Linked DNA regions of Pseudosulfitobacter pseudonitzschiae. The protein of the gene in region 3 interacts with the protein of the main gene of each other region in a pairwise test. Links are inferred from orthologs where the notes say so. Each region holds a gene or a part of one and is shown on either strand. Other genes may lie near its edges.

Region 1 (4,429 bases), 1.5 Mb from region 3 along the record:
TCAGGTGGCCCATTCGGTCTTTGGCATCAATCGCAAGATCGCGCGGCTGCGGTCGCAGTCTTATCTGGATGCGATCTATTCCGACCTCTACCGCCGCGATCACATGCCGATCGACGTGGTGATCAGCCCCGAACGCGAGGTCGCCGCAGCGGCGTTGCAACGTCTGCACACCACGGCGGCCTTTGACACCGAACGCTTCATGGACGGCAAGGCGCATCTTCTGGGCATCACCATCGAGGAAGAATGCCCGGTGGTGAACACGCCTTTGCGCCAGTTGACCGATCTGTTCTCGACCCTGCGCGCAGTCGTGGTGGGGGTGCGCCGCGATGGCACATTGTTTACCCCCGAGGCCAAGGACCAGCTTTTTGTCGGTGACGATTGCTATGTCTTTGCCCATGTGGACGACGTGCCCCGCACGATGGAGATTTTTGGCAAGAAGCTGGCCAAGCAGGAGCGCATCATTCTTGTGGGCGGTGGCAATGTCGGTCTTGCCGTAGCCGCGGAACTGGAAAAGCGCACCCACCGTGTGCGCACCAAGATCATCGAGAAAAATCGCAAATGTGCCGAACGCGCGGCTGAAGCACTTGAGCGGACGATCGTGCTGAATGGCGATGGTCTGGATGTCGCCCTGCTGACCGAGGCAGGCGTGTCGCGTGCCGATGCGATGCTGGCCGTAACGGACGACGATAAAACCAACATGCTGGCAGCCGTGCGCGCCAAAACCGAAGGCTGCCCCTATGCCATCGCGCTGATCAACGACCCTACGCTGGTGCCGATGATGGGCCCCTTGGGGATCGACGCCTATATCAACCCGCGTGCAACCACGGTGTCATCCATCCTGCGCCACATCCGCCACGGGCGTGTGCGCTCGGTCTATTCCATCGGTGACGCCGAAGCCGAGGTGATCGAGGCAGAGGTGCTGTCGACCTCGCCGCTGGCAGGGCGCAAGATCGGCGAGATCGAATTTCCAGAAGGTGTGCTGGTGGGGGCCGTGCGCAAAGGCGGTGAAGTGATCCGGCCGGTGTCGTCCACCCGCATCGACGAAGGCGACGTGATTGCGATTTTCAGCCTGGCCAAGGATGTCCCCGAGGTCGAGCGGCTGATGCAAGTGTCCATCGACTTTTTCTGACATGATGCGCCCGTCCGACCTTCAGGACCGTATGTTGCAGCTGCCGCTGTTCTTGCTGATGTTCGGTGCCGCCTCTGCGTTCATGCTGGTGCCGGCGATCCACGGTTCGGTGATCCGTGAACTGGCCACGGCGCGGGCGTTTCTGTATTCCGCCGTGCTGGGCCTATTGTTGTTTGCGCTGATCGCACTGGCCCACGCAGGCCGGTCGCCGCGCCATGGCACGCTGGGCCCGTTGATGAGCCTTTTTGCCGCTTTCACCGTTCTGCCCGCCTTTCTCGCGGTCCCCTTTCACGAAGGTTTGGGCACCACCTCGTTTCTGAACGCTTATATCGAAATGGTCAGCTCGTTCACCACCACTGGCGCCACTCTGTTCGACACGCCGGGACGGCTGAACGACACGTTGAACCTGTGGCGTGCGCAGGTCGGCTGGATGGGCGGGCTGCTGATGTGGATTGCAGCCAGCGCCATTCTGGCCCCCCTCAGCCTTGGCGGTTTCGAGGTGACAGCCCGCGCCGAGCCGGGCCGCTATGATGAACGCAACATGCGCTATCGTCATGTCGAAGGGCGGGCGCGTCTGGTCAAAGTGTTCAAAGCACTGGTGCCGATTTATACGGGTCTGACGATCCTGTTGTGGATTTTGTTGATTGTCGGTGGTGACCGGTCGCTGGTGGCGCTGTGCCACGCGATGTCGGTGATGGCCACCTCGGGCATCTCGCCGGTGGGCGGGGCATCGGGTGCAGGGTCGGGCATAGGCGGCGAAATGGTGATGGCGCTGTTTATGCTGTTTGCCCTGTCGCGCATGACCTTTTCCACTGACACGGTCACATCCGACAGCGGCGGTCTGCTGCAAGACCCCGAGTTTCGCATCGGCATTGCGGTGGTGTTGGGCGTGCCGTTCATCCTGTTCCTGCGTCACTTTCTGGGCGCGATCGACGTGGGCGAACAAAACAGTCTTGTGGCTGCAGGGCAGGCGCTATGGGGGGCGGTTTTCACCGTTCTGTCCTTTTTGTCTACCACAGGCTTTACCAGCGCCTATTGGGAAACCTCGCAAAACTGGTCGGGTCTGGCAACGCCGGGGATGATCCTGATGGGGCTTGCGCTGATCGGTGGCGGCGTGGCCACCACTGCGGGCGGGGTCAAGTTGTTGCGTGTCTTTGCGCTCTATCAGGCCGGTCTGCGCGAGATGGAGAAACTGGTGCACCCGCATTCGGTCAGCAGCGGCAACACGGTCGGGCGTCGGGTGCTCAAGGGGGGCGCGTTTATCGCATGGGTGTTTTTCATGCTGTTCGCAATGAGTCTGGCACTGGTCACCACGGTTCTGGCGGGTCTCGGGGTAGAGTTCGAGGCCGCGATGACGATGGCCGTGGCCGCCCTGTCCACGACCGGCCCACTGCTGGAATGGGCCGGCGACGCGCCCATCCGCCTGCAAGAACTGGGACCGGCGGCAAAGTCGGTTTTTGCAGCAGCAATGGTGCTGGGGCGACTGGAAACGCTGGCGATCATTGCTCTGCTGACCCCTGATCTGTGGCGCAGTTGACGCACTGGGCAGCACCGTCAGCGGTGCCTCGCAGGGGATAATGTTTTTGGGCTGGAAACTCGGGCACTTGGCCTTCATACTCCGGGCAAATGAGGGATGGCTTGGTCCGCAAGCCTAATACAAGAAAAAAGGTAAGAACCGACATGGCTTCGGACAGACAGAACTTGCAGGATGCCTTCCTGAACCACGTGCGCAAAACAAAGGTGCCCGTGACGATTTTCCTGATCAACGGTGTGAAACTGCAAGGCGTGATCACTTGGTTTGACAACTTCTGCGTGCTGTTGCGCCGCGATGGTCAGTCACAACTGGTGTACAAACACGCCATTTCGACGATCATGCCCAGCCAGCCGATCAGCTTGTACGAGGGCGAAGACGCCTCTTGAGCAAACCTTCGTTTCAGGTGGATGACAGCGAAGGCCCCCGTTTCACACGGGCTTTTGTGCTGCACCCCGACATCAAATCCGACCGCGACCGCCGCGGCGCCGAACTGGCGTTGGCCGAAGCTGTGTCATTGGCCCATGCGTTGCCGCATCTGGAGGTGGTGGGCGATCTGGTCGTACCACTGCCCAAGGTGCATGCGGGCATGTTGTTCGGCAAAGGCAAGATCGAAGAACTGCGCGCCCGCTTCGAGGCGGACGAGGTTGAACTGGTGCTGGTCGACGGGCCCGTCACCCCTGTCCAGCAGCGCAACCTTGAAAAGGCATGGGGGGTCAAACTGCTTGACCGTACTGGCCTGATTCTCGAAATTTTCAGCGACCGTGCCGCCACCCGCGAGGGCGTGCTTCAGGTCGAGATGGCGGCGCTGAATTATCAACGCACCCGTCTGGTGCGCGCATGGACCCACCTCGAACGCCAGCGTGGCGGGCTGGGCTTTGTTGGTGGTCCCGGCGAAACCCAGATCGAGGCGGACCGCCGCGCAATCGACCTGCAACTGGTGCGCTTGCGCCGCCAGTTGGAAAAGGTCGTCAAAACCCGCACCCTGCACCGCGCCGCGCGTGCCAAGGTGCCGTTCCCGATTGTGGCACTGGTGGGCTATACCAACGCGGGCAAGTCCACACTGTTCAACCGGCTGACCGGTGCCAACGTGATGGCCGAAGATATGCTCTTTGCCACACTCGACCCGACCATGCGCCGCGTCGAACTGGACAACGGCCCCGAAATCATCCTGTCCGACACGGTGGGCTTTATCTCGGACCTGCCGACCGAACTGGTCGCCGCATTCCGCGCCACTCTCGAAGAGGTGCTGGCCGCCGATATCATTTGCCACGTGCGCGACATCTCGCACCCTGAAACAGAAGATCAGGCCGCAGACGTGCGCGAAATCCTGACCACGCTTGGCGTCGGCAACGAACGCCCGATGTTCGAGATCTGGAACAAGATCGACCTGCTGCCCGAAGCCGAGGCCGAGGCCGCCCAAGCGCGTGCTGCCCGCGATCAGGACATCATCGCCATCTCGGCTCTCAAGGGCACCGGCGTCGAAAGCTTTATGTCGATCATCTCGGACGCGCTTCAGGGTCGCGTCAGCGAAGAAAAACTGCGGCTGAGCTTTGCCCAAGGTAAAAAACGCGCATGGCTGTTCTCTGAAGGTGTGGCCGTGGACGAAGTGCAGGACGAAGACGGCTTTGCCATCACCGTCCGCTGGACACCGAAACAACGCGCCCAGTTCGAACAGGTCTGACACCCGCTTCTTTTGGCCGGAAATATCCCGGGGGAGCGTCGAAGGCGCGGGGGCAGCGCCCCCGGAACCCCTTTTAGACCGTGAC
Region 2 (4,317 bases), 540 kb from region 3 along the record:
ATGCTTATTCGGTGACAGCGTTGTCCACGTCAACCGACACGCCCGGGCCCATAGTGGAGCTAAGCGAAACTTTTTTCATGTAAGTACCTTTGGCACCGGCGGGACGCGCCTTGGCCACGGCACCAACAAAGGCGCGAATGTTTTCAGCCAGCTTGGCCGCGTCGAACGATACCTTGCCAACGCCAGCGTGCACGACGCCCGCTTTTTCGGCTTTGAACTGGACTTCGCCGCCCTTGGCAGCTTTGACCGCGTCCGCCACGTCCATTGTGACCGTACCCACTTTGGGGTTCGGCATCAGGTTGCGGGGACCCAGAACCTTACCCAGACGCCCAACGATCGGCATCATGTCGGGTGTTGCGATGCAGCGATCAAATTCGATCTTGCCACCTTGCACGATTTCCATCAGGTCTTCGGCGCCAACGATGTCGGCTCCGGCTGCCTTGGCTTCGTCGGCTTTCGGGCCACGAGCAAAGACAGCAACGCGCACGTCTTTGCCTGTACCGTTGGGCAGGCCAACCACGCCGCGAACCATCTGGTCAGCGTGACGGGGGTCGACGCCCAGGTTCATCGAAATTTCAACAGTTTCGTCAAACTTGGCTTTGGAGTTGCCTTTGATCAGCGCAACGGCATCCTCAACCGACAGGTTCTCTTTGCCAGCGAATGCTTCACGAGCAGCGGTGGTGCGTTTTCCGTATTTTGCCATCTTACTTCACCTCGATGCCCATAGAGCGGGCAGAGCCCAGGATGATCTGCATCGCCGCTTCGATCGAATTGGCGTTCAGGTCTTTCATCTTCGCTTCGGCGATTTCGCGGATCTGCTTGGTGGTCACAGTACCGACGGTTTCACGGCTGGGCGTTTTTGCACCAGACTTCACCTTGGCCGCTTTTTTCAGGAAATACGACGCCGGGGGCGTCTTGATGTCCATCGTAAAGGACTTATCCTGATAATACGTGATCACGGTCGGGCACGGCGCACCGGGCTCCAGGTCTGCGGTTTTGGCGTTGAACGCCTTGCAGAATTCCATGATGTTGATGCCGCGCTGACCCAGCGCCGGACCGACCGGCGGGGATGGGTTTGCTTGACCGGCGGGCACTTGCAACTTCATAGTGCCGACGAGTTTCTTGGCCATGGGCCTTCTCCTATCTCAACCCCCGCAGGACGCGTCCCTTGGGGCTTTATGTTGTGTGGTCCGGTCCGGATGCCGCGGCACCCTCGCCTCCCACAATTTGCACTCAGGACTGTTTGGTGACCTGAGTGAATTCCAGTTCCACGGGCGTTTCGCGCCCGAAGATCGATACCGTCACCTTGAGGCGCTGCGCATCTTCGTCCACTTCTTCGACCATGCCGTCGAAATCTTCGAACGGACCGTCGTTGACCTTGACGCGCTCGCCCACTTCGAAGTGGATCAGAGTGCGCGGGCTGTCTTCGCCTTCCTGAACGCGGTTCAGGATCTGGTTCACTTCGGCATCGCGCATCGGCATCGGGCGGCCTTGCGGGCCCAGAAAACCGGTGACGCGGTTGATCGAACTGATCAGGTGATACCCGCGGTCGGACATCTCCATGTGGACCAGCACATAACCGGGCATAAAGCGCCGTTCGGTCGTGACTTTCTTGCCGCGGCGCACCTCGATGACCTCTTCGGTCGGCACCAGAACTTCGTCGATTTCACCTTCGAGCTGCTGCTCGACGGCGGTTGTACGAATTTGTTCGGCAATTTTCTTTTCGAAGTTCGAAAGAACGCTGACCGAATACCATCGTTTCGCCATAAGCTCGTCTGCCTCTCTTGGTGCGACACGACAACGTGTCAAATTCTTGATAATTCTCAGACACTTAGCCTGACCAACCTGAACAAAAAATCGGCGCGCAACACGAATCGCCGCACGCCCTCTGTCAGGTCAGGGTTGCCATCTACTCCGACAGTCGCAGAGTTTCAAGGCCTTGATCGGTTTTGTGGGTCATTTGACCGGGATCAACAAAGCACGAAAGGCTCAGCCGAAAAATCCCAAAATCTGCTGCAATCCACCGCGGATCAGAATGTCGACCAGCGCAAAAAACACGGCAACCAGTGCCGCCATGATGAACACCATAACAGTGGTCAGCATCACCTCGCGCCGCGTGGGCCAAACGACCTTGCTGACTTCTGTGCGCACTTGCTGGATAAACTGTAGCGGATTGGTGGTGGCCATAATAGGCTCCTATCGGATTGGTCCGGCCCATGTAACGGGCTGCGACCGTGATTTCAAGGCCCCTTGCGGGGCCGCGGGTTCAAACGGTGGCCTCGCGGTCAGGCAACTGGTCGTGCATCCGCTGCAAACGGGTGGCCATAACGGCATCGTGCCGGTCCTCGGCGTCCAGCAGCGATTGCAGGTCAGGCAAGTACAATCCATCGACCCAGCCATCGGGAAACCGGTCAAGCAAACTGTCCCAGCGACAGGCGAATCTGTCAATGCGTGCTGCCAGCCGCACCCCACGTTCGGGCGCGCGGCCCGTGTACCATTTCAATAAACCAACCGATCCGGACCAGACGCGATCAGCGCCAAAGGCCACAACCATGCCCAACATCACGAACGCGCCCAGCACCAGCGTCAGCACAACCCAAGCAGGCCGTAGCAGCACGATCAACGCAACGGCGGCCCAAACACTCTGACGACGGCTGGGGCGCAAGGCCCGCAAGCGCGCAAACCGCTGCGTGACAACGTCGGGCACTCCCCTGCGCGCGGGCAATGCTTCCTGCGGTGACACGATCCTGTGCGCAAGTGGCCCGCGTGGCGCTTCGGGTGGCAGGGTGACGGCTTCGCCGGATACAAGTTCACGGATCAACGACAGGGTTTCAGGACCAAGTCCCGCTTTGGCAGAATCGGACATAGGAGAACCTTTTGAACAGGATGAACGAACCATGCCGACATAAAGGCGAAATGCGCAGCCACAGCGGCAAGACTGCAGCAGAACAAAGGCGGTATTTCCGATGTATGGACAATGATGGCAGGGGCAGAAGGGTTCGAACCCTCGACCTACGGTTTTGGAGACCGTCGCTCTACCAGCTGAGCTATACCCCTACGCGATCGCTGCGTGATTACGCGGCACGCGGCAGCATTGCAAGTCCGATTTGAGCACAAATGCCAAGGAACGTCACACCCGCATGCGCCAGCGCAGGTTTTACGACCAGCGCGCCTGCAGATGGCGCCCTCTTGGTCAGCATAGCGGGATGGATCAGGGTCAGGTCTGCGCTTGCGCGGATTGCCACCCGCGGCAGCGTCCCTCGGGAACCGCAATGCGCCACGATGTGTTGAGACACCGAACCCAACAAAACAGATCACATGAGGAGATCACCGTGACCATTAACAATCTCAAAGACGTCTATTTCGATCAACTCCAAGACCTGCACAGTGCCTGCAACCAATCGATGGAAGCCACCGCCGATCTGGGCCGTGCCGCAAAAGACAAAGAGCTGAGCAAAGCCTTGATCGCTGGTGTGAATGGCATTTCCGAAGGTCTGGCAACCGAAGCCCGTGCCCACGGCGTCAAAGCCGACATTTCCGACCACGACGCGCGCGATGCGGTGATCATCACCCAGTATCAGCGCATGGTGCACTATGCACTTGCCGGTTACGGCAGTGTCGTCGCCTTTGCCAACCGTCTTGGTCTGGACGAGGACGCAGCCAAGCTGCAAAAACTTCTGGACGATACGTATGATGGCGACCGCCACATGACGAAAATCGCCACCGGCGGCGTTAACAAAGCCGCAGCTTGACCGGTTTCAAAACCGTTCGAAAAGAGGCCAGACATCGCGCTGGCCTCTTTCGTGTCAAACCGCTCAGTATGGCCCACGTGATTTGGCCGTGATCGCCCCTGCCTTGCGCGTGGCCGTAAGCTTCATCATCGGCTCGGCCAACCGCCCTGCTGCACCTGTCCACGCATAGGCCAGAAGACAGGGGTCCAGCTCTCCTGTGGTGATCCGATGTTCGTCGCCAGAACGGTTCAGAATCAACGACCCCGGCGCGTAAACGGCCGTGTCATTTTCAGACCACGCACCCGAAACAGAGATATAGCTTTCCTCGATGTCCTGATGGCTGTGCTGGGGATAGGTGGTGGCGGGCGCGAACAGCACAAAGCCCAAAATCAACCCGTCGGACTGCACCGGCCCCTTCGGGCCCAAAACCTCGCAATAGGCGTATTTCTGCGCCAGCGCCTTGGGTAGCTTGTCATAGCCATATTCCCACGCCAGATCGCCGCGCACTTCGCGCAAAGCCCGCGCCATGCCCTGCATCGCCGACCGCTCACCCAGATCCAGCGCACGGGCGAAATGTGCGGTCACA
Region 3 (5,981 bases):
AGCGGGGTATAAACCAGATCTGTTGCAACAGTGCCGTGTCGCAACCCGTCCAAGGGTATACGCATTTCAGGTTTGCCGATCATCCCCAGTGATGATGTGTTTACCGTCAGCACGGCATCATCCAGCATGTTGCCCGCCTGCACCCAGTCATAGATCTGTACACGGCTGCCAAAGTCAGAGGCCAATCGTTCCGACCGCACGCGGGTGCGGTTGGTCAGCATGATCTCGGGCACGCCTGCGTCCAACAGCGACGCAACGACCGCGCGGGACGCGCCACCGGCACCAATCACAGCTGCGGGACCGGATTGAGGAACCCAGTTTGGCGCACCGGTTTTAAGATTTTCCAGAAACCCGTAACCATCTGTATTATCAGCCTGAATCTTGCCATCCTTGCGAAAGATTATTGTGTTCGCCGCGCCGATCAGCGTCGCGCGGTCGGTCACCAGATCAGCGATCTGTAACACGGCCTCTTTGTGGGGAATGGTGATGTTCACCCCGACAAACCCCATCTGGGGCAGTGTGCGCAACACGTTTTCCAGATCATCTGGCTCGACGTGCATGGGAACGTAATGCCCCTTCAGCCCCAGCGTCTTAAGCCAGTGGCGCTGTAGCTGTGGCGATTTGGAATGAGCAACGGGGGCACCGATTACGCCCGCCAATGGAATCTTTGTCTCGGTCACGCCTTCAAAACTCCTCGGACTGTAAGAAAGGCCAGAAGCTGCAAAAGTGGCATACCCAGCACACTAAAGTAATCCCCTTCGATGCTGGCCATCAGACGCACGCCCTCTTCCTCGATCTTATATCCGCCGACGCTGTGGCGAATACTGTCCCAATTACGGTCAACATAGTCGCGTACGTAGACGTCGGATGCATCACGCATCCGCACACGAACCTGACCGATATGCCGCCAGATAGGTTGCCCATCTTCGCAGATCACCGACGCTGACAACAGACTGTGTGTGTCACCGCGTAGGGCACTCAGTTGGGTAACCGCCTCTTCAGGCGTCTCGGGTTTTGACAACAGGGTGCCGCGATGGTCCAGCACCTGATCACAGCCCAGAACAAATACCCCAGGCACCTTGTCACTGATCTTACGGGCTTTAATCTCGGCCAGACTGTCAGCGATATCGCGCGGCTTTGCCCCTTCGGCCAACATACCCGCTTTAACGCTTTCTTCATCGACCCGTGGTTTCATCACCTCAAAGGGAACACCGGCTTGGGTTAGCATTTGCGCCCGGATAGACGACCCCGAGGCGAGGATGAGAGCCTGTGGCATGTGGATAACCTTGTGTGAAAACCATGTGCAGCGCGTTGGTCCTTTTGTGAGAATTATACGCTTGGGGTTCAATCCCGAATTTCGCCCGGGTTCTGTCAGTCTTCACCTCATTTGTACCCCCATGCATAAGGACAAAATCGAAGGTGTTGATATCTGAGTTCTCTTGAAATTATCCACAGAGTTACACAGGCCTTGAATAAACTCACATTTTATTAATACATTGATATAAATCACAAAATTTTAATACCCTTCATACCACTCCCGAGGTGGATAAACTTTTACGCCTGTGCAAAAACCAGTGCACAGAATGATAATCCACAGGATTCAACGACCCTACTTAATCATCAACCTTTCTTTTCTCTTATATTTATTATTAGTAAGGAGCCGAGCGCAGGAGGCCCCATGTCCGATATTCTGAGCAACTGGTATCCCTACATCAAGGCAATGCACATCATGTCAGTGATTGCGTGGATGGCAGGGCTGTTTTACCTGCCACGGCTGTTTGTCCATCACATCGAGACTGCAGGCCTGCAGGGCCCCAGCCACGATTTGTTCATAATCATGGAAGACAAGCTTCTACGTGTAATCATGAACCCGGCGATGATATCGACTTGGCTTTTTGGTATCTTTTTGGTGATGATACCCGGGATAGTAAATTGGGACATGGTCTGGCCCTGGACCAAAGCGATCGCGGTACTGGCGATGACCGTATTCCACATGTGGTTGGCAGGGCAACGGCGCAAGTTTGTCGCGGGCAAGCGCCTGAAAACTGGTCGCACCTACCGGATGATGAACGAGCTACCAACAGTTCTGATGGTTGTGATTGTGCTGTCTGTGGTGGTGAAGTTCTGAATTCATTGACTCAGACAGCGCATTTGCCTATTTGACATAAAGCACCCCGTTCGGGGACCGCATCAAGCGATATATTTTGATTTAGGACAGCCTGTTTTGTGCCGGCTGCTACGTGTTTGCATGACAACCGAAACAACTGAGATAAACGAATGTCTGACTCTGGCCGAGTTGAAAGCCAATAGCCCCAAAGATCTGCTAGCGATGGCCGAAGAGCTTGAGATCGAGAATGCTTCGACCATGCGCAAAGGCGAGATGATGTTCCAAATCTTGCGTGAACGCGCGGACGAAGGCTGGGACGTGTCTGGTGATGGCGTGTTGGAAGTGCTGCAAGACGGTTTTGGATTTTTGCGCTCGCCCGAGGCGAACTATCTGTCCGGCCCCGATGACATCTATGTCTCGCCCGAAATGATCCGTAAATATTCGCTGCGCACCGGTGATACCATTGATGGTGGAATTCGTGCTCCTGACAATGACGAACGCTATTTTGCGCTGACAGATGTGGCAAACATCAACTTTGAAGACCCTGAAAAGGCGCGTCACAAGATTGCCTTTGACAACCTGACGCCGTTGTACCCCGATGAGCGTCTGACGATGGAAACCGACGAGCCCACGACCAAAGACCGGTCGGCGCGGATCATTGATCTGGTTTCGCCCATTGGTAAAGGTCAGCGTTCGTTGATCGTGGCACCGCCGCGCACAGGTAAAACAGTGCTGTTGCAAAACATCGCCAACAGCATCGAACGCAATCACCCCGAATGCTATCTGATTGTTCTGCTGATTGATGAGCGGCCGGAAGAGGTCACCGACATGCAGCGTTCGGTCAAGGGCGAAGTTATCAGTTCAACCTTTGACGAACCTGCAACGCGTCACGTCGCCGTTTCGGAAATGGTTATTGAAAAGGCCAAGCGTCTGGTCGAACACAAGCGTGACGTTGTTATCCTGTTGGACTCGATCACCCGTCTGGGCCGTGCGTTCAACACCGTCGTGCCGTCGTCGGGCAAGGTTCTGACCGGTGGTGTGGATGCCAACGCGCTGCAACGCCCCAAGCGTTTCTTTGGTGCGGCACGCAACATCGAAGAGGGCGGTAGCCTGACCATCATCGCCACTGCTCTGATCGATACCGGCAGCCGGATGGACGAGGTGATCTTTGAAGAATTCAAAGGTACGGGTAACTCGGAAATCGTGCTGGATCGCAAGATTGCAGACAAACGCGTGTTCCCGGCCATTGACATCTTGAAATCCGGGACGCGAAAAGAAGAACTGCTGGTGGATAAGATTGACCTGGCAAAAACCTTTGTTCTGCGCCGTATTCTGAACCCGATGGGTACGACGGATGCAATCGAGTTCCTGATTTCCAAGTTGAAGCAGACCAAGACCAACTCGGATTTCTTCGATTCCATGAACACCTGACCCTTGGGGGCGTGACTGATGGATACGATTTTCGCCCTTGCAACTGCACAGGGCCGCGCGGGCGTGGCCGTGGTGCGTGTGTCGGGTCCATTGGCGCACCGTGTTGGCGCGCAGTTGTGCGGTGACATTCCCGACGCAGGAAGCTTTGCCGTGCGTGCGGTGCGCGCGGATAGTGAATTACTGGACCGTGCTCTGGTTCTGACTTTTGCAGCCCCGCACAGCTTCACGGGCGAGGACGTGATAGAATTCCATTTGCATGGCAGTATTGCGATCATCCAAAGGGTGCTGACTGTTCTGGGTCAGTTCGATGGCGCAAGATTGGCCGAACCGGGCGAGTTTACCCGCCGCGCTCTTGAAAACGGAAAGATGGACTTGGCTCAAGTCGAGGGTTTGGCAGATCTGATAGATGCCGAAACCGAATTTCAGCGGGCACAGGCGATGCAAACCGTTGAGGGCGCATTGAGCAAGGTCGTCGAAGACTGGCGTAGGCGGCTGATTCACGCGGCGTCTCTTTTAGAGGTCACAATAGATTTTGCCGATGAAGACGTGCCAGTGGATGTGGCCCCCGAGGTGTCCGATCTGCTTGCGGATGTGATCGCGCAAGCCTCGGATGAGGTATCGCGGTCGTATGTGTCCGAGCGTGTTCGCGTCGGGTTTGAAGTGGCGATTGTTGGTCTTCCGAATGTGGGAAAATCTACACTTCTCAATGCGTTAGCGGGGCGTGACGCTGCAATTACCTCAGAATTTGCGGGCACAACGCGTGATGTCATCGAAGTGCGGATGGATCTGGATGGTTTGCCGGTAACGTTTCTGGATACGGCTGGTTTGCGGGACAGCGACGATCATGTGGAATCTATCGGGATCAAGCGGGCAATATCGCGTGCAAAGAAAGCTGACTTGCGTGTGTTCCTGACCGATGATGCGTCAGAGTTGCCCTTGGAACCTTTACCCCAAGATTTAGTGATCGCGCCAAAGGCGGATTTACGAACTGACGGGACCGGAGTTTCTGGTGTCACGGGCGCAGGTTTGACTGATCTAGTACAAGCCGTTAAGGCCGTATTTTCAGGAATGGTTGCGCATGTTGGCCTGACATCGCGTGCCAGACATCGTACATCGCTGCAATCCGCCGTCGAAGCGTTGGAACAAGCGTCGTTGCTCGTCAAGCAGGGGCCAGAGGTTTATGATCTGGCAGCGGAAGAATTGCGCACTGCGATTCGAAGCCTCGAGTTCCTAGTTGGACGAATCGATGTAGAAAATTTGCTGGATGAAATCTTTTCCAGTTTTTGCTTGGGTAAGTGACAGGAGTGTTTCACGTGAAACATTTTGACGTTTTGGTAATCGGAGGTGGCCATGCGGGAGCAGAGGCTGCCCACGCGGCTGCGCGGATGGGTGCCAACACGGCGCTGGTCACCATGACGCTGTCTGGCATTGGTGTTATGTCCTGCAATCCAGCGATCGGCGGTTTGGGAAAAGGGCACCTTGTTCGCGAAATCGACGCAATGGATGGCGTGATGGGAAAAGTTGCAGATAAGGCTGGAATTCAGTTCCGTCTGCTGAACCGGCGTAAGGGGCCTGCGGTTCAAGGCCCACGTGCGCAGGCAGACCGTGAGATTTATCAACGAGAAATGCTGGCTGTCATTCAATCGCAGCTCAATCTAACAGTGATCGAAGGTGAAGTTGTCGACCTGAAAATGGTGGGGCAGCGCGCAACCGGAGTTGAACTGGCAGATGGAACACAGATTCACAGCAGCACAGTTGTCCTAACCACGGGGACGTTCCTTCGGGGGATCATACATATTGGCGAAGAAAAACGTTCTGGCGGTCGCATGGGCGATAAGGCGTCGGTACGTCTGGCGGAGCGGATTGACGCGTTCGGCTTGCCCCTTGGTCGGCTTAAAACCGGAACGCCGCCCCGTTTGGATACACGCACAATCAATTGGTCCATTCTGGACGAGCAGCAGGGGGACGAAGACCCTGCGTTTTTCTCTTTTGAAACAGCGCAGTTGTCGGCGAAACAGGTTGCTTGCGGAATTACCCATACCAACGAACGCACCCATGAGATTATCACGAAGAACCTCAAGCGTTCGGCGATGTATGGCGGTCATATAGACGGGAAGGGCCCGCGCTATTGTCCGTCGATCGAAGACAAAGTCGTGCGTTTTGCTGATAAAACGTCACATCAAGTGTTTCTTGAACCTGAAAGCTTGTCTGGAAACACGGTTTACCCAAACGGTATATCGACATCTCTGCCCGTAGATGTGCAAAAGGACTATATCCACTCCATTGTCGGGCTAGAGGACGCGGTGATCCTGCAACCGGGATATGCGATTGAATACGACTATGTCGATCCGCGCGCATTGGACGCGTCGCTGCAGCTTCGCGCGACAACGCATCTTTTCCTTGCGGGGCAAATAAACGGGACGACAGGTTACGAAGAGGCCGC

What was found. Proteins that work in one complex are often made in the same cells at the same time.
Region 1: the proteins of rho (region 3) and hfq interact in binary tests that used the Escherichia coli proteins (3 or more experiments, as listed by UniProt). The link is inferred for Pseudosulfitobacter pseudonitzschiae from one-to-one orthologs.
Region 2: the proteins of rho (region 3) and nusG interact in binary tests that used the Escherichia coli proteins (3 or more experiments, as listed by UniProt). The link is inferred for Pseudosulfitobacter pseudonitzschiae from one-to-one orthologs.

Annotation. Positions count from the first base shown.
Region 1 is NZ_CP022415.1:1,657,818-1,662,246, reverse strand. What follows is about bases 1,497-4,429. They hold hfq (RNA chaperone Hfq), read left to right. Parts: upstream 1,497-2,809; coding sequence 2,810-3,049; downstream 3,050-4,429. Other genes in these bases: SULPSESMR1_RS08045 (rRNA large subunit pseudouridine synthase E), read right to left, coding at 4,418-4,429; hflX (GTPase HflX), read left to right, coding at 3,046-4,344; SULPSESMR1_RS08060 (TrkH family potassium uptake protein), read left to right, coding at 1,497-2,666. In the rest of the region: Trk system potassium transporter TrkA, read left to right, coding at 1-1,129; more of SULPSESMR1_RS08060, read left to right, coding at 1,131-1,496. UniProt on the Escherichia coli protein: RNA chaperone that binds small regulatory RNA (sRNAs) and mRNAs to facilitate mRNA translational regulation in response to envelope stress, environmental stress and changes in metabolite concentrations.
Region 2 is NZ_CP022415.1:2,655,711-2,660,027, forward strand. What follows is about bases 1-2,821. They hold nusG (transcription termination/antitermination protein NusG), read right to left. Parts: upstream 1,768-2,821; coding sequence 1,234-1,767; downstream 1-1,233. Other genes in these bases: rplA (50S ribosomal protein L1), read right to left, coding at 5-703; rplK (50S ribosomal protein L11), read right to left, coding at 705-1,130; secE (preprotein translocase subunit SecE), read right to left, coding at 1,990-2,187; SULPSESMR1_RS13010 (hypothetical protein), read right to left, coding at 2,267-2,821. Outside these bases: more of SULPSESMR1_RS13010, read right to left, coding at 2,822-2,866; SULPSESMR1_RS13020 (DUF892 family protein), read left to right, coding at 3,333-3,752; SULPSESMR1_RS13025 (dimethylsulfonioproprionate lyase family protein), read right to left, coding at 3,816-4,317. UniProt on the Escherichia coli protein: Part of the processive rRNA transcription and antitermination complex (rrnTAC). The complex forms an RNA-chaperone ring around the RNA exit tunnel of RNA polymerase (RNAP).
Region 3 is NZ_CP022415.1:3,194,037-3,200,017, reverse strand. Bases 1,405-4,393 are described here. They hold rho (transcription termination factor Rho), read left to right. Parts: upstream 1,405-2,248; coding sequence 2,249-3,538; downstream 3,539-4,393. Other genes in these bases: mnmE (tRNA uridine-5-carboxymethylaminomethyl(34) synthesis GTPase MnmE), read left to right, coding at 3,557-4,393; SULPSESMR1_RS15740 (CopD family protein), read left to right, coding at 1,679-2,128. Outside these bases: SULPSESMR1_RS15750 (shikimate dehydrogenase), read right to left, coding at 1-680; SULPSESMR1_RS15745 (Maf family protein), read right to left, coding at 677-1,276; more of mnmE, read left to right, coding at 4,394-4,837; tRNA uridine-5-carboxymethylaminomethyl(34) synthesis enzyme MnmG, read left to right, coding at 4,852-5,981. UniProt on the Escherichia coli protein: Facilitates transcription termination by a mechanism that involves Rho binding to the nascent RNA, activation of Rho's RNA-dependent ATPase activity, and release of the mRNA from the DNA template.